3 regions of the Lentibacillus juripiscarius genome follow, and region 1 is predicted to be linked to each of the others. Evidence: riboswitches for the same ligand, from Rfam matches in the RefSeq annotation. Region 1 holds a riboswitch; each other region holds the start of a gene.
The links. Region 1 has a riboswitch for preQ1 ahead of ACFSUO_RS02025 (QueT transporter family protein). Riboswitches for the same ligand answer to the same signal wherever they lie in the genome.

Region 2: another riboswitch for preQ1. It lies ahead of queF (preQ(1) synthase); the one in region 1 lies ahead of ACFSUO_RS02025 (QueT transporter family protein).
Region 3: another riboswitch for preQ1. It lies ahead of queC (7-cyano-7-deazaguanine synthase QueC); the one in region 1 lies ahead of ACFSUO_RS02025 (QueT transporter family protein).

What each region holds. Positions count from the first base shown of each region.
Region 1 covers NZ_JBHUNA010000003.1:165,856-173,226, reverse strand. The annotation lists gene ACFSUO_RS02045 (MotA/TolQ/ExbB proton channel family protein) at 1-990, shown strand, start outside; gene ACFSUO_RS02040 (OmpA family protein) at 980-1,672, shown strand; gene ACFSUO_RS02035 (hexameric tyrosine-coordinated heme protein) at 1,766-1,990, shown strand; gene ACFSUO_RS02030 (DegV family protein) at 2,117-2,968, opposite strand; PreQ1 riboswitch class I at 3,161-3,205, shown strand; gene ACFSUO_RS02025 (QueT transporter family protein) at 3,212-3,712, shown strand; gene ACFSUO_RS02020 (cell wall hydrolase) at 3,990-4,424, shown strand; gene ACFSUO_RS02015 (DUF1360 domain-containing protein) at 4,713-5,084, opposite strand; gene ACFSUO_RS02010 (hypothetical protein) at 5,362-5,532, shown strand; gene lipA (lipoyl synthase) at 6,079-7,014, opposite strand; gene ACFSUO_RS02000 (lipoate--protein ligase family protein) at 7,007-7,371, opposite strand, start outside.
Region 2 covers NZ_JBHUNA010000038.1:43,444-50,814, reverse strand. The annotation lists gene ACFSUO_RS14440 (carbohydrate kinase family protein) at 1-897, shown strand, start outside; gene ACFSUO_RS14435 (hypothetical protein) at 1,152-1,307, shown strand; gene ACFSUO_RS14430 (GNAT family N-acetyltransferase) at 1,360-1,854, opposite strand; gene ACFSUO_RS14425 (hypothetical protein) at 2,042-2,338, shown strand; gene ACFSUO_RS14420 (proline dehydrogenase family protein) at 2,618-3,616, shown strand; PreQ1 riboswitch class I at 3,828-3,874, shown strand; gene queF (preQ(1) synthase) at 3,967-4,464, shown strand; gene ACFSUO_RS14410 (queuosine precursor transporter) at 4,580-5,182, shown strand; gene ACFSUO_RS14405 (branched-chain amino acid aminotransferase) at 5,321-6,427, opposite strand; gene ACFSUO_RS14400 (bile acid:sodium symporter family protein) at 6,613-7,371, shown strand, end outside.
Region 3 covers NZ_JBHUNA010000023.1:7,304-14,674, forward strand. The annotation lists gene ACFSUO_RS11160 (BCCT family transporter) at 1-1,471, shown strand, start outside; gene ACFSUO_RS11165 (NAD(P)/FAD-dependent oxidoreductase) at 1,526-2,518, shown strand; gene queE (7-carboxy-7-deazaguanine synthase QueE) at 2,669-3,391, opposite strand; gene ACFSUO_RS11175 (6-pyruvoyl trahydropterin synthase family protein) at 3,388-3,825, opposite strand; gene queC (7-cyano-7-deazaguanine synthase QueC) at 3,822-4,484, opposite strand; PreQ1 riboswitch class I at 4,568-4,612, opposite strand; gene ACFSUO_RS11185 (hypothetical protein) at 4,675-5,037, shown strand; gene ACFSUO_RS11190 (glycerol dehydrogenase) at 5,157-6,263, shown strand; gene ACFSUO_RS11195 (lysine N(6)-hydroxylase/L-ornithine N(5)-oxygenase family protein) at 6,809-7,371, shown strand, end outside.

The DNA of each region.
Region 1 (7,371 bases):
GGGTTTGGGGAATCTACTAAAAAGCTGAACAACAACTTTGATTCCCTGTTTTCCTACTTTAAAAAGTTGGACAGTAAACATGAGCGGATGGCTAAAGCATTTGAAAACACGTACGAGCGCGTTAAAGAAGTGTCGGAAACGCAGATGGACACCTTGAACCGTTTTGAGGAGTCCGTTGGGGAGCTGAAATCCTTTACATCGTCCATCATGGAAGAACAGGAAGCCATGCACACGGCATTTGAAAAAGTGACACAGAAAAGCAATGACCTGGCAGAAAGAATGGAGGAACATAATCAGGAATTTAAGCACATATTCGGAAGTGACCTCAGCTCGAAACTGACCGGCATTATTACAAATCTCGGTGAGTTATCCAAAGACTTCGAAAAAATGGGAGGTTCCATCAGCCAATTGCCGCAAGCTCTTGAGGTGATCAATCAGACACAAGCGGAGTATAAGTATCTCTTGTCCGATCGGTTTGACGAGCTGAAGGAGTTTAACCGAACGTTCGGTAACCATCTGAAAGCCCACTCAGAGCAATCGAAGGCATCTGAACGGCAAATGCAGGAAACTGGCCAAACGTATGAGAAACTTAGCATGCAGAATAACCAGCTAATTAATGAAATAAACAATACCATATCCCAGATGAACCAATCATTCCAGCAGCGCGAAAACCAAGTCGAAGCAAGTGTCGACGTCTTGAAAAATACCCTATCCAACTATGTGGCCAATCTGGAAGGGTTACTGGGCGATAAGCTTGACAAGGTCGCTCGGAATATCAATGATTCGGTAGAAATGACGAATGATGGCATCAAGAAGGAATTCCAGGAAATACGGCGTCTGACAGAAGACATTCAGCAAAACAATTCCCGGTCAATCCAGCAACTGCTCCAGGACCTGAGCCATGAAATCCAAGGACTCAACCGGCAGCTTAATCGTGTGGGGCAGCAAGCAGAACCTAACGAGGGTAGGCTGAAAAAAGATGAATACTAAATATCAGCGGCTTTTCAAAAAGGAGCAGGACGACGGGCATTTCTGGCCATCTTTTACGGACCTTTTGACCATTATTCTATTATGTTTCATCTTAATTTTCATAGCGATGATGATCATTAAATCCCTCCAGATTGAAGAGATGAAAAAGACCATCGATCAGCTTATGGGAGTCCGATCCAAGCTTGTAAACGAGCTGCAGGCGGAATTCAGCGATTCAGCCATGGGTATTGAAGTCGATGAAGAGACAGGTGCGATTATCTTTAATACAGAAATTCTTTTTCCGTATAATGAGTCCGAATTAAAGCCGGAATCGTTTCAGTTCCTGGATGAATTCGTGCCTAAATATCTGGACATTTTGCTGAAGAGCGGCTACGAAGAATATATTGCCGAAATCATTATCGAAGGCCATACCGACCGCGACGGGAGCTATATGTATAACATGAAGCTCTCACAGGAACGGGCCTACAGTGTCGCCGAATACATTCTAAGCGACGACTTTCCATATAAAAATATCCAGCAGCACTTGAAGGATAAATTAACTGTCAACGGTAAGTCTTATACCGACTTCCGAACGGATGACGCCGGCAATTACAGTGCAGAAGATTCCAGAAGGGTGGAATTTAAATTTCGGCTGAAGGACGAGGAAATACTGGAGAAAACGAGGGAGATTTTAAAGGAGTAAGTATTCGGTAAGATGGATTATATTCGAGGATCAGGAATAATGGAATTACTTATCTGAGTTGGCATTTTAAGCTGGAAAGGGGGAGGATTAGCTATGGCAGACTGGCTTACAAGTTTGAAAACAAAAACACCCCAAGAGGGCTTCGAACTGGCCATCACACTTGCTAGGAAAGGAGTTGGATATACACAGCCATCCGAGAATATCAGAAAGAAATTAAGACCGAAATACGCAAGGAATCCGGATAGCTTAACAATGGCATCCCAAGTTATTGCAACTCACTTCCAGACAGTTGCAGCAGCTAATAATTATTGGAGGTAAGACAAGGAGACAAAAGGCTTGGCGAAGATTGCCAAGCCTTTCGCCACACAGTATTCTCAAGAGGCCTTTAAAAAACAGTGCGGTATCACTATCCCAGGACCAGAAACACTTGAGAACCGACCGTTCCTAAACTTCTAAACCTGCAATTCCAAAGCCCCCAGGTCCTGCATGAGTAGAAATCATAGCCCCTGCCTGCATCCATTTTACATGTTTGAATCCTTTTTCTTTTGCAATTTCATCCATCCGCTTCTTGATACTTTCATCAAGTCCGATCGAGTATTGAAAATAGAGTTGTTCTCGATCAATATCATATTGATTTAAATAATCCTGTAAAAGTTTTTCCGCAACTGCACTCATTTTCCCACGATATTTTTTTGTGGAAACAAGTTTTCCTTCAACTAATTCAATGCGTGGCTTTAATTTTAATAAAGCACCTCCGAGATAAGCCATATTGCTGACGCGTCCGCCTGCTTTTAGAAATTCTAAGCTGCCAGGAACAAATGCAAGCCTTGATTTAGGAACGATTGCTTCCATTTCTTCAATTAAACTACCAGGTTCAATCGAAGGATTTTTCTCTAACAAGTTGACAGCATACATAACAATAGCAGCTAATCCACCTGTGACGTTCAAAGCATCAATGAGATAAAGATCCTCAAAGTCCTCTGAGGCGAGTATCGCATTTTGGAAGGAGGAGGATGCCTTTGACGTATAGCCAATGTGAATAATAATACAATCGGGAAAATCCGCTCTTATCTTCGTGAAAAAATCGTGATACTCGTGGGCATTTGTCGATGTTGTAGAGGGGATTTTTTTGGTGCGATCATAATAGTCATAAATATCCTCTACGGGTAACGTCCCATCAAAATAATCCTGCCCATCCATAATGACATGCATTGGGACCACTTGAATGGCATGTTTTCGAGTCAAATCCCTTGGTAAATCCGCTCCACTCTCTGTCGATAAAATAATTCTTCTCATCATACATCCCCTTTGAAAAAGTGTTACCGTTCGTCTGAATTGTTCGTTCTATTTTAACCATACATTAAAGGAAAAAGCCATTCATACAGGGTGTACCACATCAGATATCCTGATTATTTTTCAAAAATCTACTGAAAACCCTTTGCATATTCCTTGCATCCGGGTATAATAAAGTCGTTTGGGACCTGTATCCAAACCGTGGTTCGAAACCATCCCACGATAAAAAACTAGGGAGGAATACGATTGAATATCAAAACACTTGCCGCCAATGCACTTGTGGCTGCAGCTTATGTCACTGTGTCATTGGTCGCCGCGCCGATTGCGTTCTCGAACATTCAGTTTCGAATTCCGGAAATTTTTAACCATCTCGTTGTCTTCAACAAGAAATATTTTTTCGGTATTGTACTGGGCGTCCTCTTGACCAATTTATTCTCCCCAACCGGGGTTTTTGACTTGACATTTGGGGTAGCCCACTCAGCACTATCGCTCGGAATCGTTATACTTCTAGCAAAATTTATTAAACATAAATTGACTCTGCTCATCATCAACACAATTGTATTTACGTTTAATATGTTTATTATAGCATTCGAGCTTTATCTGGCCGCCGACTTGCCATTTCTGCTCACATGGCTGACGACAGCTGCGGGTGAATTCGGCATCATGGCTCTCGGAATCCCAGTTATGTATGTACTGAACAAGAAACTGAATTTCAATCATATTATGGAAAAGAATGAATTAAGTTAATCCGCGTTAGGAGGGTGTTCCGAACCATATGGTTCGGAACACTTTTTATTGGCTGTTTTCTTCATGAGTGCTACCTTATATAAACATCAGTGTGAGTGGAAACTAGTCGTCGTCAATTGATATATTAGGATACTCCTCTTATATAATCCTCAGATATAGCACGATCTTGTTTAAGTATAGATGGCGCATCAAAAAATTTTTGCATTGGGAAAAACAAAAATAGCAGAAAATATAACACAGTTGGCTTTTTTTCATACACTATTTTTGGGGTGAAAAAATGCCATTCATTAAATACACAAGTAAAGACGTTGACCTAATGGCTAGGATGATGAGAGCGGAAGCCGTTGGTGAAGGAAGAATAGGAATGCTGTCTGTCGGAAATGTAATTGTTAATCGTGCGAAAGCGGATTGTTTAGATTTTACAGATGTAAGAACAGCACGGGAAGTTATTTATCAAGTGCAAGGAGGAAATTATTCGTTTGAAGCTGTTCAAAAAGGCAGTATGTTTTATCGACCGGCACGGGAAACTGAGCGTAGATTAGCAAGAAAGAATTTGAAATATTGGAGACGACATCCATCGAAATATTCGCTTTGGTATTTCAATCCATATGGTCCATGTCCTTCCACATGGTACGGTCAACCTTTTACCGGTCAATATAAAAATCATTGTTTTTATGAACCAGCAGCCGGAACATGTGCCAGTGTTTATTAAGTGAAGGATGCGGCTGCGGGGATTTTGGTCATACAAGCAACTATGATTGTTACATTAACCAAAAAATACCAATAAGGCGACTATTCGGAGCCTACACCAACTCCGGAAGTTTGAAACTAGAAAGCGAGCTCTTCCCAGTATAGGGAAGGCTCGCTTTTTCAACCCTTCTTGAACCATTATAACCAAACGAGTATACAGCTGTTCGTTTTCCAACCTTAAGCCAATTCATAAAGTGGTGCATGTTGTTCATGTTGACAGCAGATCTAACAGGGATAGGCCGACAGCAACTTATTTCAATTCTTTTGCTTCTTCATCATACAACGCAGTGCGTTTAATATTCACACCCACAAATGACTCAAGGATTGCCTGACCGCCGGCAATTGCCAGGACAAGGATTATATACTGGGCGATATCGGGAATCCACAAATATATCATACCGAGAAATATCGCGCTCCAGATTCCTGCACACCAATAACAGGTCAGAAGGTAGCCGATTTTGGATTTGGGTACCATCTTTGTTTCTTTTTGTGAGATCTTCTTTTTTGTTAAAAAGGGTTTGCGGATAAATTCGGTTATTTTATCGAAAACGATTAAGTGTGTCAGCCGGTAGCTGGCAAGTATAAGCATGATAAAAGCCATCCAGGTTAATTCCAATTCCATATGTAAGACAGATCCTTCCGATTTTTCACCTTAGCCTTACCGTAATAGAGAATCTTAATCAGGGACTCGATACGTTATAGGGAAGTCAGATCTCGACTAGGCCTCAGATGTGCGTGACTTTTAAGTTATAAAGTCGTAATAGGCAGAATGAATTTGACTCAATTTGGATAGTTCATGATTTCCTGCGTTTCACTATAGATTATTTTGGTGGGGGCGTTTATAATGAGAGTAACAACTTAAACGGTTCATTGAAACATATGAAGGGGAGGATGTTACGGTGACAAATGAACAATATGATCAAATTATGCAAGCTATAAAGGAATTGCATAATCAGATGCAGGACGGGTTTGCAAAAATTGACAAACGATTTGAAGAAGTAGATAAGCGATTTGACGCAATGGATGAAAAAGTAAACAAATTGCAGGACAGTATGGATCTGCTTGCTTAGAAAAACTTTGAAAACGAGAGTGAATTTCATAATTCAATATCTACCTTTAAAATACGAAAAATTAGGTTATTGCGTTTGATTTCCACTTCAGGCGGACGCTTTCCGCGGGCGGCTGATGAGCCTCCTCATGCTCGTCGTGTTGCAAGTGTGGTCGTGGATGCAGCACTCCTCGCAGGTCGAAGCTTACTCATGGAAGCTTTACTTTGGGCTAACGCCTTGCGGGGTCTCATGTAGGCCTCTTATCCCGCAGGAGTCGTCCGCCTTCCGTTCCAATCTTCTAAGGTAGAGTACGAATGATTAAGTGTATTTTCAGTTATAAGTTCGTATATTAAGCAAAAAAGTATTTACAGAATCAAAAAGGCAATCGGTCAGTATTGAACAATCTACCACTGCTTACTTGAGGGATTGTATCTGTAATAATTTTGGGTAACAGGCACTTTTTTATCCTCCTCCTGTCATACTATCGGAAGAAAAGTGGGACATCAATTTTAATAATACGTTAGGCAAGAAAAAGCTTATCACACTTAAGTGATAAGCTTTTTCCTATTAAAAAATCTGTTCTTTTTCTTGCTCCTCAATGCCTTTCATGTATTTAATCCGATTTTGCTTGGACGCAGCGCTCACTTGCTCATCGGCATGATAGGATGATCTTACCAGTGGACCGGATTCGCAATGGCTAAAGCCTTTCTCCAGCGCAATTTGCTTTAGTACTTCAAATTCATCCGGGTGGTAGTACCGTTCAATATTCAAGTGTTTTTTCGTCGGCTGCAGGTACTGGCCGATCGTCATGATATCCACATTGTGGGCACGCAAATCATCCATCGCTTCCATGATTTCATCTTTTGTTTCGCCCAATCCAACCATGATACTTGATTTTGTCGGTGTATTAGGAGCGATTTCTTTGACGCGTTCCAGCAGTTTCAGGGAACGATCGTATGTAGCAATCGCACGCACCCGTTTCGTCAGTCTGCGAACGGTTTCAATGTTATGATTAAATATATCCGGTTCACTGTTCATTAACGTATACAGGCTTTCATAGTCACCTTTCATATCGGATGGAAGAATCTCAATCGTGCATCCTGGATTTTTGCGGCGGATAGCCCGGACAGTTTCAGCAAAAACGGCTGCACCGCCATCATTCAAATCATCACGTGCAACAGCGGTTACGACCACATGTTTCAGACCCATAATTTCGACCGATTCAGCTACTCGTTCCGGCTCTCCCCAATCCAGTTCACTAGGCCGACCGGTTGCCACCGCACAAAATCGGCAGCCGCGTGTGCACACGTTGCCTAAAATCATAAATGTTGCTGTCTGACGCTCGCTCCAACACTCATGAATATTGGGGCAGCGGGCTTCCTCGCAAACCGTATTCAAACGTTTTTCCCGCATTAATTTTTTTAGGCCGGTATACGATTTATTCGTTTTCAGATCTGTTTTTAACCACTCAGGTTTACGGATATGCTGATAGTTTTTAGCCATGTTTCACGGACTCCTTTCGTAATCGATTATAGTTCCACTCATCGGAACGATATTTTGTTTCTGCTAAATGATAAACTTCTTCCCACTGTTGTCGTGACAGTTCGAAGGGGCGTAACGTTACCCCCAAACCCGATTCGAACCCTGCATAAAACGCATGCTTCATCATGTCGTACGTGTGCGTTTTGTTCGTTAATTGATCAATGGTGACGGCTTTTTCCTGAAAAGCTTCACGTTTCCTTTGCTTGATCGCCTCAGAAGGAAAGCGGAACAAATCATAAAGCATCCCGGTATCCATGTCCATGGGAATCGATCCATGCTGCAGCAGGACACCTTTATTTCTGGTCTGCGCATTTCCGG
Region 2 (7,371 bases), on a different contig from region 1:
ATTCCGGCTGATCCGGCTAACACCACTTTTCAGCGTAGTCCCGGCGGTGCACCTGCCAATGTTGCTGCAGGCTTGGCACGGCTTGGGGAGCGCGCGACCTTTGTAGGAAAAGTAGGTAATGATGTACTTGGAAAATTTATGAAGGAAACCCTTGCTTCGTATGGTGTCCGGACAAGCCAGATGGCATTCACCCGCGACTATCGGACAGGGCTGACGTTTGTAACTAATACAGCAGATGGCGACCGAAGTTTCGATTTTTATATAGATCCGAGTGCTGACCGATTTCTTGAGGCGGCAGATATTGATGAAGCCGATTTAAAAAATCATAAAATCCTGCATATAGGCTCCATTTCCTTAATCCAGAATCCGGCAAAGCAAGCAACTGAATATGCCGTCAAACGGGCAAAAGAACATGATATGCTCATCTCTTATGACCCCAATTTGCGGATGATGCTCTGGGATTCCGAGGAGCACGCGCGCACGACGATTGTGTCGATGCTTGGTGAAATGGACATTTTGAAACTATCCGAAGATGAACTTGCATTCATTACTGGAAAAAGTTCACTTGCGGAGGGGATGGATGAACTCGCCGTATATGATGTACCGCTTACGGTTGTTACGCTCGGGGCCAAAGGCAGCTATATCGCAGTCGGCGGGGAATCTGTACATATACCGGCGATGAATGTGACAGCAGTGGACACAACGGGTGCGGGTGATGCGTTTGTATCGGGGATGCTGTACGGTTTATGTCGATTTGAAAAGGATTTGGACGAGCTTACCCTCGAAGAAGCCGTCCGGATGGCAAAATTCGGTGCCGTGTCCGGTGCGCTGGCCGCTTCCACAAAAGGCGCCATGCAAGCGTTGCCGACACTCGCAGAAGTGAAAGAATTTCTGTAGGGGGATAATGGGTCTCCCTGGCTACGGCGATCTTTATAAGTTTATCTGGTGTTTTGTGGTAATTATAATTCACGCGGAATATGGGACAAGGAGCTGTTCTGACAGTTTTCTGTCTTTTTTCTTGCCTTCTCCCCGGTTTAGTTTTTAGTGTGGCGTGATTCTGTGGAAACAATTCATGCCAGTGATTGGTCGTCATAAAATTGCTGGTAAAGGTGAATTATAAACGTACTACTTGGTTTAGGAGGCCATAGCATATGTCTGAGGAAAACAAGAACCGGAACAAGGATAAAGGCAAACAGAACAATAAAAACCGGTTCACCAAACAAAAACCAGATCCGGATATGGAACTTGCAGAGGATAGAGAGTTTCTAAATTTAGATAACAAACGTAATAAACGGCACAATCGCTGAGGGTCAGCAGAGACAGGTTCCTTGTCCCAGACTGGGGCAAGGAGCCATGTCCCTATTGAAAGATGCTCATGGTGACGAGGTCGTGGTATTCGCCGTTTACATAGACATGTTCGCGCAGCACGCCTTCTGTCTGGAACCCGACTTTTTCATAAATATGAATTGCTTTCTCATTGACTTTATCGGCATGAAGAAACAATTTATGCAGATTCAAGGTTTTAAATGCATAGTCAACGGCAAGCCGGGTCGCCGGTTCCGCATAGCCATTTCCTTGCTGTCCAGGATCAATCATAATAGCAAATTCCGCATTTCTGTGCCGCTGACTGATGGAGAATAACCCAACAAAACCAATCCGTTCGCCGTTGGAACATAAAATAAACTGCCGGTGTTCTGTACTTTCCAGATTATTTTCAAATCGGTTTTTAATCAACTGGAATGAATAGTGTGATTCAGCAAACCAATAATCCATCACATTTGGGTCATTGTACAGTTTGTGCAAGAATTCCAAGTCATCTTTTTCCAGTGTTCTGAGCCGTAAGTCCTGTGGCATCGTACTTCCTCCCAAAAATTTCTTCTGATTTTTTAATGGTACCAGAACATCACCGTCCCGTCACTAATTGTCTCCTCTTCAACTCCTATACAGCTGCTGTTACTTCCATTATTTGACTGGTGCCATTCATTCAAATGATGTAAACTGGACAAGAAAGCATTGTTAATCTAAATGGGAGGTGGAAAGTATGGAACAGTCAGAATTACAGCAAACCTTAGGTGCTTTGAACGACTTTTCCCGTACTATCAGGGAAGAGATGCAAGCGATGGAAAAACGGTTAAACAATGAGATGCAAGTGATGGAAAAACGGATGGAAAAACGAATGGACGAGCGTTTTGATCAAGTGGACGGACGGTTTGATAAGCTGGAAAAAAAGGTAGATGGCCTCCGCGTTGATTTGACCGAGACACAGGAAACAGTTGATTATCTCTCAAGCAAAAATGCGCAGCACGAGCGCAAACTTCGCAGTGTCCTTCAGTCATAATTATGTCGGGTAGTTTTTAACCAGGCTGTCACGTACCGGCCTCGCAGTACAGGAAGGATTGCTGTTTACTCAACGAACGATTCCACAACAAACACAACTCGCCTCACGTATCTCAGTTACTTTTTGAAAAAATATATTAATTTTTGTCTATTTTTGTAGTATAATAGATTTGTGAAAAAATGATAGATTACAGTTATAGTATGCGGCCATTTTTTTAATAAAGATGAATGCGGTTGCACGGAACAGACATATAAAATTGGGACTGAAGGAGTTTTCAGCATGACGAATGTGACACGGGATTTTTTTATCGGTTTATCAAATAGTAAATTCTTAAATGCACAGGCGAAAAAATGGGGATTCGTCCTTGGTGCTGACAAATTTGTCGCAGGAACCACTATTCAGAGTGTGGTCGATGCTGTGAAGGAACAGAATGCGAAAGGCATCAGCTGCACCCTTGATAATCTTGGGGAATTTGTATCCGATAAAGGTGAAGCGAACCAGGCCAAAGAGCAAATTCTTGCTATTCTGGATACAATTAATAAGCAGAATCTGGATTGCCACTTATCGGTAAAGTTGACCCAGCTGGGACTGGATATTGACCAGGATTACTGCATTGCAAACATGAAAGACATTCTTGATACGGCAAAACAGTATTCTATTTTCGTCAATATTGATATGGAAGACTATTCCCATTATGAGGCGACGCTGGATGTATTGAACGAGCTGCGTGAGCATTATGACAATGTTGGAACCGTAATCCAGTCGTATCTTTATAGAGCGGAAGAGGACCTGAGCAGGCTGAAGGATATGCGCATCAGGCTTGTTAAAGGGGCGTATAAGGAAAGTGAAGAGGTCGCGTTTTCGGATAAGCAGGATATTGACCGTAATTTTATTAAACTGGCCAAACAGCGCCTGCTGGGCAACACGTTTACATCCATTGCGACCCATGACCACCATATTATCAATGAATTGAAAGCGTTTGTAGATGAGAATGCCATCGGAACGGATAAGTTTGAATTCCAGATGCTCTACGGTTTTCGTAATGATATGCAGGATAAATTGGCAGAGAACGGATATAATTTCTGCACGTACATCCCGTTTGGTGATGACTGGTTCGGCTATTTTATGCGCCGCCTGGCCGAACGCCCACAAAATATGAACCTGATTATGAAAGATGCCCTGTACACTGAGGATAATAGGCTGAAAAAAGGCCCCGTCATCGCCGGAACAGCCATAGCAGCCGCAACCGCCCTCACCCTTTGGCGCAGAAAAAAATAGAGACAGGCTCCTTGTCCCACCATAAATTGGAAATGAGTGGCTTCTAAGGTTCTCATGATTTTTTGCAGCTTGTGTATAGTTTAAACGGTATATCCGGGCCGGGGTGGCTAACAGATTCACCTAGCTATTATTTTCGCGTGCATTGACATGTGTCGTTTTCCGATATATGATAGATTCCGTGAACTGGATAATTGCATATCCGTTTGATCGGACGGAAGAGGTTCTTAGCTTCAACCCTCTCTAAAAAACTAAGGACAGATGACTGTGATGCGAAAACCATGTGCCTTAGGCCGTGGTTTTTTTATTTTAAAAGGTTGAACACGCACTTTACACTGGAAGGAGGTTATTCCATGACAGGAAAACGCGATGAAAATCTGGGGGAACTGTCCCTGTTGGGTAACCAGGGCACCACGTATCAGTTTGATTACACGCCGGAAGTTCTTGAGACATTCGAAAACCAGCACCCGAACCGGGATTATTTTGTCAAATTCAATTGCCCTGAATTTACGACACTTTGCCCGAAAACGAATCAGCCGGACTTTGGTACTGTTTATATCAGCTATATCCCGGATGCCAAAATGGTCGAAAGCAAATCTTTGAAACTCTATCTGTTCAGTTTCCGTAATCACGGTGATTTTCACGAAGACTGTATGAATATTATCATGAACGATCTGATAGATTTGATGGACCCGCGTTATATCGAAGTGTGGGGAAAATTCACACCACGCGGCGGCATCTCCATCGATCCATTTTGCAATTACGGGAAGCCTGGCACACGATTTGAGGAGATGGCCGCGCATCGGCTCATGAATCATGATCTGTACCCGGAAAAAATCGACAACCGGTAATAGAGGGTGGCTTGGAATCCTTTCGTTCCTGCTCTAAGTGACCGGCAAATCCCTGCAATATAGTCAGAGTACCGGTCCAATATAACGTGATAGAGCAACGAAAGGGAGAGGCTGGATGTTTGTATATTTGAACGCATTATTTGTGGGATTGTTATTATTATCCAATATTTTAGGTGTGAAGCTGTTCAGCATCGGGGGAGTCGTCCTGCCTGCAGCTGTGATTGTATATGTCGTCACTTATCTGATTACCGATGTTATTGGGGAGGTCTATGGCAAGGACGCTGCAAGGAGGACGGTTCAGGCGGGCTTCCTGACACAGGTGATTGCACTTGGGTTCATTTTTGTAGCAATTCAGCTGCCGGCCGCCTCTGATTTCGCATTACAAGCGGAATTTGAAACAGTGCTCGGCGGGAGTTTCAGGGTGATTGCGGCAAGTCTGATCTCGTATATCGCAAGCCAGAACCTTGACGTAAGCATTTTCCACCGTCTAAAAGCAAGACACGGTGAATCAAAGCTTTGGCTTCGCAACAATTTATCGACGATGACGAGCCAGCTTATTGATACTGTTTTGTTCATCACCGTCGCTTTCTGGGGAATTGTTCCATTTTCAGTACTGGCCGGCATGGTCGTCACGCAGTATCTGGTCAAGCTAGGAATTGCACTGATCGATACCCCGATTGTGTATCTGCTTGTCAAGACGGCAGGTCGGAAAAGATGATTGCCGAACCCCCCCCTCGCCGAGAAAGCCAACCAAACAAAACCCCTGGCATCTCTATCGTGCCAGGGGGGTTTTTTACCTTTTTCTGCTGTCTTCGATATACGCCGTGCGACTCTTTTCTAATCGGGACTTTCCCGTTCACACGGTAGCTTTCAACGTCTGCTTATCTTGTTCCTCCACTGGTACTACCCAGCCAAATGGATCCATGGTTTTGCCATACTGGATGCCGGTCAGGGTATCATACAGCTGTTTAGCGATAGCACCCGTTTTGCCGCTGTTGATATCAAGATGGTGCTCGCCCCAGACGAGTTGTCCGATTGGCGAAATAACAGCCGCGGTTCCTGCGCCGAATGCTTCTTCCAGCTTGCCTTCCTGATGCGCCTGGAATACTTCATCCATGGAAAGTTTACGCTCCTCAACCGGAACGTCCCAGTGTTTTAGAAGCTGGATGACCGAGTTTCGGGTGACCCCTTCGAGAATACTTCCGTTTAAGGCGGGCGTCACGACTTTTCCACCCATCTTGAAAAATACGTTCATGCTGCCGACTTCTTCGATATATTTCTTTTCGACACCGTCCAGCCAGAGCACCTGGGCAATCCCTTCTTCTGCTGTTTCCTGAGCTTTCAGACTTGCCGCGTAGTTTCCGCCGGTTTTCGCTTCGCCTGTTCCGCCTTTCACGGTACGGACATACTCGTTTTCAACAGCGATTTTAATCGGATTGATGCCTTCTTTGTAATAGGCACCAACCGGCGATAATATAATCATGAATTTATAATGGCTTGATGGCGCAACACCGAGAAAAGCTTCGGTGGAAATAATAAATGGCCTGATATACAGAGAAGTTCCTTCAGCTTCCGGAATCCATTCCTTTTCCAGTCCCACTAATTGTTGAAGTGCCTTTAGTGCAAATTCCTCGTCAATCGGTGGAATGCACAGGCGGCTGTTAGAGTGATTCATTCGCTTGAAATTGCGTTCGGGCCGGAACAGCTGCGCATTTCCTTCCGGCGTAAGATAAGCTTTCATTCCCTCAAAAACGGATTGGCCGTAATGGAAGACCATTGCTGATGGGTCGATCGTAATCGGCTCATACGGAACAATGCGTGCATCATGCCAGCCTTTCGTTTCTGTGTAGTCCATAACAAACATATGATCGGCAAACGTTCTGCCAAACTCTAGCTGGTCTGCGCGCGGTTTTTCTTTGCGTGTAGAACAGAGATCTATTTGAATAGCATGTTCCTTCTCCATGTCCCCATCCCCTTGTGTAAAAAGTTGTATTCCATCTTAGAATATATTTTCTTTAAAAGCAAGCCCAAAATGAAACTTTTCACAAAATAAACATAATATTACCGACAGATGCTTCCAAATTTTTTGCACTTATGATAAAATCTGAAATTATTTAATAATAGATTTTGCAGGAGGGGATGGATGGTATGAAAACGTTGGAAAAAGTGAGCCATGTTGCGGGGAACACATTTGCGGTCTGGGTGATTTTGTTTTCGGTGCTGAGTCTTTTGTCACCGGACAGTTTTGCCTGGATTGCCCCGCATATTGCACTGCTCTTGGGGATCATCATGTTTGGAATGGGGCTGACGCTGACACTGGATGATTTTAAGGGAGTCATCCGTGCGCCGAAAAGTGTGCTTACTGCCGTGGCGGCGCAGTATACGATTATGCCGTTGCTTGCATTTGGACTAGCCTCTCTTTTTCAGCTTCCCGCAGAGATTGCAGCGGGCGTCATCCTGGTTGGGTGCTGTCCCGGGGGAACGGCATCGAATGTCATGACATTCCTGGCTAAAGGGAATACGGCACTGTCGGTATCGGTCACTGCCGTGTCGACCGTTGTTGCACCAATCCTTACGCCGTTACTGACGTTATTGTTTGCAAGCAAATGGCTGCCGGTATCGGCCGGGGATATGTTCCTGTCGATTGTGCAAATTGTCCTGATTCCTGTTGTCCTCGGGGTGGTTATCCGGCTATTGTTCAGCCGGCAAGTGGAAAAAAGCGTTGCGGTGCTGCCGCTCGTGTCCGTTATTGGAATCGTTGCAGTAGCATCTGCTGTTGTTGCGGTCAACCGGGAGGAAATTCTGACGACAGGGCTGCTCATTTTCAGTGTGGTTGTGCTGCATAATGTGCTGGGGCTTCTGGTCGGGTATCTGCTCGCCAAGTTGTTCCGGTTTGACTTCCGTGAT
Region 3 (7,371 bases), on a different contig from region 1:
TCTTACAGGAAAATTTGGAGCCTTTTATTTGTTAGGGGCATTTATCGTATTTCTAATTGTACTGTATCTGGCGTTTGGGAAATATGGACATATTAAATTGGGAGATACGAAACCTGAGTTTTCAGTTTTGAGTTGGATTGCCATGATGTTTACTGCGACAGCGGGGTCAAGTCTTGTTTTTTGGGGTTTTATTGAATGGGCACATTATTATAATTCACCACCCCCCTTTGGTATCGAACCAAATAGTGCAGAAGCTGCTAAGTGGGCCTCTACTTACGGTATATTTCATTGGGGATTTATGGGGTTTGTGATCTATTGTTTGCCTTCTATTGCGCTGGCTTATGCGGTACATGTACGGAAGATCCCAACTTTAAAATTGAGTTCAGCATGCCGGGGGGTTCTTGGCGATAAGGTTGACGGATGGATAGGAAAAGCTATTGACGTTTTTTTTATGATTGGAATTGTCGGAGGGGTCGGAACATCGTTAGGTTTAGGAACTCCTATGCTTTCTGAGGCTATTTCCGAAGTAACGATTATTCCTCCATCACTGTGGTTGGATGTTGGTATTCTCCTCGTTTGGACATTGATATTCTCAGGCAGTCTATATTTTGGTTTGCAAAAAGGGTTAAAAGTGCTTAGCGATATCAACATTTATTTATATATTTTGTTCCTCTTTTTATTTTTGGTATTTGGTCCAACGCTATTTATCATTAATAAAATGGTCGGTAGTCTTGGGTTACTGTTAAATAATTTTATGCGCATGAGTTTTCCTATGGACGCTGTTGGCGGATCCACCTTTGCACAAGATTGGACAATATTTTATTGGGGCTGGTGGTTTGCGTTTGCCTCCTATATGGCCATGTTCACCGCAAGAATCTCAAAGGGACGGACAATTAAAGGATTAGTACTTGCCATGTGCGGTGGCGGTTCCGTTGGATGCTTACTTGCGTTTGGATTTTTTGGAAACACCAGTTTATATTATGAATTAAATAATATCGTACCAATTATGGACATTATGTCTGCGGAAGGAGCACCCGCTGCCATCGTTGCGACGATCAACAATCTTCCAATTGGCGGCACCTTATTATTACTGTTCTTTATTGTTTTTTGTTTCATTTTCCTGGCTACAACGATTGATTCGGCTGCTTATACGCTTTCAACGGTCTCGCTGGCTGATTCAAAAGCTGTGAGAGAACCGGCCAGGTGGATTCGGTTATTTTGGGGAGGCGTTTTATGTTCCGTATCTGTCATATTATTATACGGCAATGGATTGGATGCACTTCAAACATTAGCAGTCATAACCGGTTTTCCAATATTATTTATCTATATTATCGTTACGTTATCTTTATTTAAATGGCTTAAGGAAGATCATCCGGGTTATAAGACGCAGAAGTTCAATAAAAAAAGTTATTCCATTAGAGATGCTGATATCCCGCCGGCTAATCAAGGTTCCAGTCGTTTAGATAAGTAGCTGTTAGATGCAGGAGAAGAATTGCGGGACATTAATCCAACAGGAGGAATTCATATGTCTGACCAAAGCATTTTTGACGTAACCATTATCGGAGGCGGTCCTACCGGATTGTTTTCGGCTTTTTATGGAGGTATGAGGCAAATGTCCATTAAAATCATTGAAAGCATGCCTGAACTCGGCGGACAACTCTCTGCTTTATATCCTGAAAAGTATATATATGATATTGGCGGAATCCCTAGTGTGCGTGGCCAAGATCTCGTCGATGAATTAGAGAAACAGGCTCTTTACTTTGATCCTGCAGTGGTGTTAGGTCAAGCGGTACAGGACATTCATAAGAATGAAGACGGTATTTTTGAACTGGCTACCGATGAGAGTATTCATTATTCGAAAACAGTTCTTATAGCTGCGGGTGTCGGCGCATTTCAACCCAGGCGCTTGAAAATAGACAATGCGGATCAATATGAACAGAAAAATCTGCATTATTTTGTTGATGACCTTAACAAATTTCAAGGGCAGAATGTTGTTATTTGCGGAGGTGGTGATTCAGCGGTTGACTGGGCACTAATACTTGAGTCGATTGCCAAAAATGTCAGTATCGTTCATCGCCGTCATAACTTCCGTGCCCATGAGAGCAGTGTGGATAAATTGATGAATTCAACCGTTCACATTCTTACGCCATATGTTCCTGCTGAATTAGTGGGGGACGGTGAAACGATACAACAGATCATGCTTCAAAAAACAAAAAGTGAAGAAACCGAAACGCTCGACCTTGATGCGCTAATTGTCAACTATGGTTTCATTTCCTCGCTTGGTCCAATTAAAGATTGGGGACTTGATATTGTAAAAAACTCAATTGTCGTTAATAGCAGAATGGAAACAAATATGGATGGAATCTATGCGGTAGGCGATATTAATACGTATGACGGCAAAACAAAGTTGATCGCGACCGGCTTTGGAGAGGCGCCAATTGCTATTTCTAGCGCAAAAACATACATCGATCCAAAAACACGTCAGCAACCACAACACAGTACTCACCTATTCAAATAAAAAACTATAGACACTTGGACCACTTTCAAACATGGAAGAGCCAAAAACAGGTAGTTTTTTCTGGATTAATATTAAAAACAGGAATGCGGGCATAGCTGTCCGCATTTCTGTTTTTCCACCAAGTAGATGATACTAGCATATATTCACCATTCACACGCCCCGTTTATTTCCCCATAAATAAGTATGAAGCTGTGGCAACACACGAACATTTACCAACTCCTGACTGTCCATTACCTGATCCACTAACCAATCATACCGATTCAACAAATAACGAAGAAGGCCATCATCATCCACGTTTTCGATATCGTCATTGCCAACCTGTAAAAATAAGGGGACATCCGGATACCGAAAGTGCACTTCTTTCGCATACGCTAAATCAGCCAAATCAAAAATAACAATCTTTAAACTGCATGACCCTTTTTGTTTTTCCTGCAGCTTAGCAATTATGTCATCAAGGATGGAAAAATTAGTTTTCATTCCGGAACTGGGCGGCTTTGGTGATAGAGTTAACTCGTCAATGCTGGCGAACCACGGCTGCCACCTGCTCCCTTGTGTTTCCAGCGCAATGTTTATCTTGTTTTCATGTAGTAGGTCAACAAAAGCACCTAACCCGGAAAGCAAAGCTGGATTGCCGCCCGAAATTGTTACATGTGCAAAGTTTCCAGCCGTCTGCTCATTCAATTCCTGCCAAATTTCGTCCGGCTCCATCAGCCTGATTTTTTCTTTTTCCGACCCGTCCCAGGTAAATTTTGAATCACACCATGAACAGGAATAATCACAGCCTGCCGTTCGAACGAACATAGTTTTTTGTCCAATCACCATTCCTTCTCCCTGAATGGTTGGACCAAAAATTTCAAGTACAGGTATTTTCATCGTTCTGATCCCCCTTTAGGCCGATAGATGCAATAACTTGACGGGGTCTCACGCAAAAAAATCTGCAAGCAAACAGGTTTATTTTCCAAGGTATCTAAACGGGTCTGGATAATCTCATAAACTGTTTTTGCTACCACCTCGGTTGTTGGAAAATAAGCACCTTGATTACTGGAAAAAGCTGAATCCTCATTCAATGTGGTGTGATCAAACCGTTTATGTATCAAATCTTTGATCGTTTTAAAGTCTATTAAAAAACCTGTGGAATCCAATGTGTCACCAGCGATTGTTATATTCGCAAAATACGTATGACCGTGGGTATACTGACAATTCCCGGCATTCTCATCCGCAATATAATGGGCTGCGGAAAAGTGAAAGTCTTTATTCAGTTCAAACGCATAATTATGTTCGGGAACAGGATAAATTTGCTGAATCATTTTACCACCCCATCATTCCGACGCATTTCATATTGCTCCAATCCATTACGACGGAGTTTGCAGGATGGGCATTCCCCACAGCCTTCTCCCTTGATTCCGTTGTAACATGTCAGCGTATGCTCCTTAACAAACTCAAATGCACCAAGCTGATCACTTAATTCCCATACCTCTGACTTATCCTGCCACATCAAAGGTGTGTGTAAGACGAACTGATCATCCATTGACAAGTTCAACGTGACATTCAGTGACTTGATAAAACTATCGCGGCAGTCGGGATAACCACTGAAATCTGTTTCACTTACGCCAGTAATGATATGCTTGGCACCTAGTTGTTTTCCTAGAATAGCGGCAAAAGATAAAAACAATAAATTTCGCCCGGGCACAAACGTTGAAGGCATTCCTTCATAATCGGTGATTTTAATATTCTCACGGGTTAGGGCATTTGGTGCCAATTGATTTAACAATTCCATGTCCAGTTGATGTTGACGGACGTTTAATCTGGCACAAATCTCTTTTGCGCATTCCAATTCCGCAATATGACGCTGTCCATACTGAAATGTCACTACCTCCACATGATCGAACTTCTTCAGCGCCCAAAACAGGCATGTCGTACTATCCTGACCTCCGCTGAAAACAACAACTGCATTTTGATTATCCATTTCCTTTCCCCTTTCCCTATTGATAAAGAAAGAGATCCAAAGATTCCCACAAAAAAAGACAGCACTAAGAAGCACACTGTCTTGTCTCCCTAGTTTTTTATAGAGGGATGGTTTCGAACCTCTCCTGCATCAATGCAGATTTCTTGATTAAGTTTCACCTATTAGTTTAGCATGCGGAGGAGTTCCTGTCATGTGGTCAAATCCAATTTCATGCCAAAATACTGCTTATTCAATGCTTCCTTCTCGCATAATTCAACGTTCTGACTACCAATTCATTCTTTACGTCACACACACTGTTCTATTACTTGAATCTGGTGCAAACATGAAGTATATACAAGAACGATTAGGTCATGGTAGTTACCAAATTACCGCAGACGCTTACACTCATGTATCCAAAAGAATGGATCAAAAAAATACCGCCCAATTTGAAGCATATACTTTGGCTAACCCAAAAACCAATGGATTCATGCTTGATAATTGGCTGTTTCAACTATTTCCACTGATTTTGGAAATTGCTTTATTACCTCCCTATTACTGTGGTATCGTTCATTGAAATCACCGGTACCGTTTATCCATAAGATATCGTTACATTAAAATATACATATTAGGGAATTATATATATTGGTCAAGTTTTACATTCCGCTAAATTACCATGAGGGAAGGATGTTTAATATGTCGGAAAGAATTTTTATCAGCCCCGCGAAGTATGTACAAGGGAAAAATGCAATCGAGAAAATCGGGGACTACCTGAAGGATATTGGAAGTCAAACGGTTGTTATTGCTGATGAAACCGTATGGGATATTGCTGGACATAAAGTTGTAGATGCACTGAAAAAGAAAAACATAGCCTCAGAAGAAATTCTGTTTAATGGTGAAGCTTCAAATGAAGAAATTAAGCGGATTTCTAAAGAAGCCAAGGGTGCAGGAGCAACGATTGTTGTTGGTGTTGGAGGAGGAAAAACATTAGATACATCAAAAGCGATAGCAGACGAGCTGGACGCTTATACCGTTATTGTACCAACTGCTGCGTCTGCTGATGCCCCAACAAGTGCATTGTCGGTGGTTTATTCGGACGAAGGTGTTTTTGAATCATATCGTTTTTATAATCATAATCCAAATTTGATTCTTTTGGATTCACATGTTATTTCAGAAGCACCTCCACGTCTGTTGACATCGGGTATAGCAGACGCAATGGCCACATGGATTGAAGCAAGAGCAGTAATTAATTTTGGTGGAAGTAACCAGGCGGGAGGAACAACCACTATAGCTGCTAAGGCGATTGCTGAAAAATGTGAAGAAACCTTATTTAGATATGGTCATTTGGCATATGAATCCGCAAAAGCGAAAGTCGTAACCCCGGCACTTGAGGAGATTATTGAGGCAAATACGCTCCTTAGTGGTTTAGGTTTTGAAAGTGGTGGTTTGGCTGCGGCTCATGCTATTCATAATGGATTCACAGCACTTGATGGCGAAATTCATCACTTAACACACGGTGAAAAAGTTGCTTTTGGTACATTGGCCCAATTAGCACTGGAAAAACATTCACTCGAAGAAATGGAAAGATATATCGGATTTTATATCAGCTTGGATCTGCCGGTTACACTGGAAGATATTAAGCTAAAAGATGCCACAAGGGAAGATATTATGAAGGTAGCTGAGGCTGCAATAGTTGACGGCGAAACGATTCACAATGGATTTAACGTCACAGCTGATGAAGTTGCGGACGCAATCTTTGCCGCTGATCAGTATTCAAAGGCATATAAAGAGAAATATAAGTGATGGATTAAAAATGAATGGAAGGGAGAGTTCCCTTCCAATTCATCCAATAGATGAGACAGTACTAAGCAATCGAGCATAAAATCCGGTCACAGACTCGAAAAGCGTCTAGACCCGTGATTGCATTTATTTGTTCAACCCAAGCACCATGCTTTACACCACCCCATCGGGTAGGATTTCGTCAGCCGGACTATTACGGTAAATTCTCACGCCTATTAACCGAGCTTATAACACGCTTGAACAGTGTGCTGTTCGACGCAGGAGAAGCTGTTCAGAGCTTTTCATTCATCTCCTCAACTAACCCTTCAGTATTAAGAAATTAAAACTGCCTAACCTTTACCGAAATTGTGTGACCACATTTCGTTTGAATCAGGAACGTTTTGACTCTACACTCGAGCTATTTCCCGCTTTGCACGAGCGCGCGGGCGCCTCCCTCGACACCATCGTAGGGCTTAATGCGAAATACACATTGACGATTTAATTGAAGCATAATACCTTATGAAATGGGGATGATAATGTGAAGATTTCGTCCGGAGGGAAGTGGAATAATGGCTGACAAATTGTACGATATTATTGGGATTGGTATAGGGCCTTATAATCTTGGCTTAGCGGCTCTTTTGGAAAATACACCTGAGCTTGATGGCATGTTTTTTGATAAGAAGCCAAAGTTTGAATGGCATCCCGGGATGTTAATTGAACGGATGAATTTGACAACCCCCTTTTTAGGGGACCTTGTCACATTCGCTGATCCAACAAGCCGGTTCACCTACATCAACTATCTACATGAACAAAATCGTCTGTACCAGTTCTATTTCTTTAACAAGTTTCAGATTCCTCGTCAGGAATATAACCAATACTTACAATGGGTTGCAAGTCAATTGGAACAGCTCAACTTCGGTTATGACGTTGTCGATGTGATAGACCATGAAGAAGCTGATGAGCCTCACTATGAGGTGGTCGTGGAAGAAGCCTCAACCCAAAAGCGTTTCTCATACTTCACCAAAAATATAACAATGGCAACTGGCAGTGAACCCTGGGTACTGGACACCATGACAGGACAGCCAAAAGAGGATGTTTTACATACAGATCGGTACTTGTTTGAAAAGGAAAA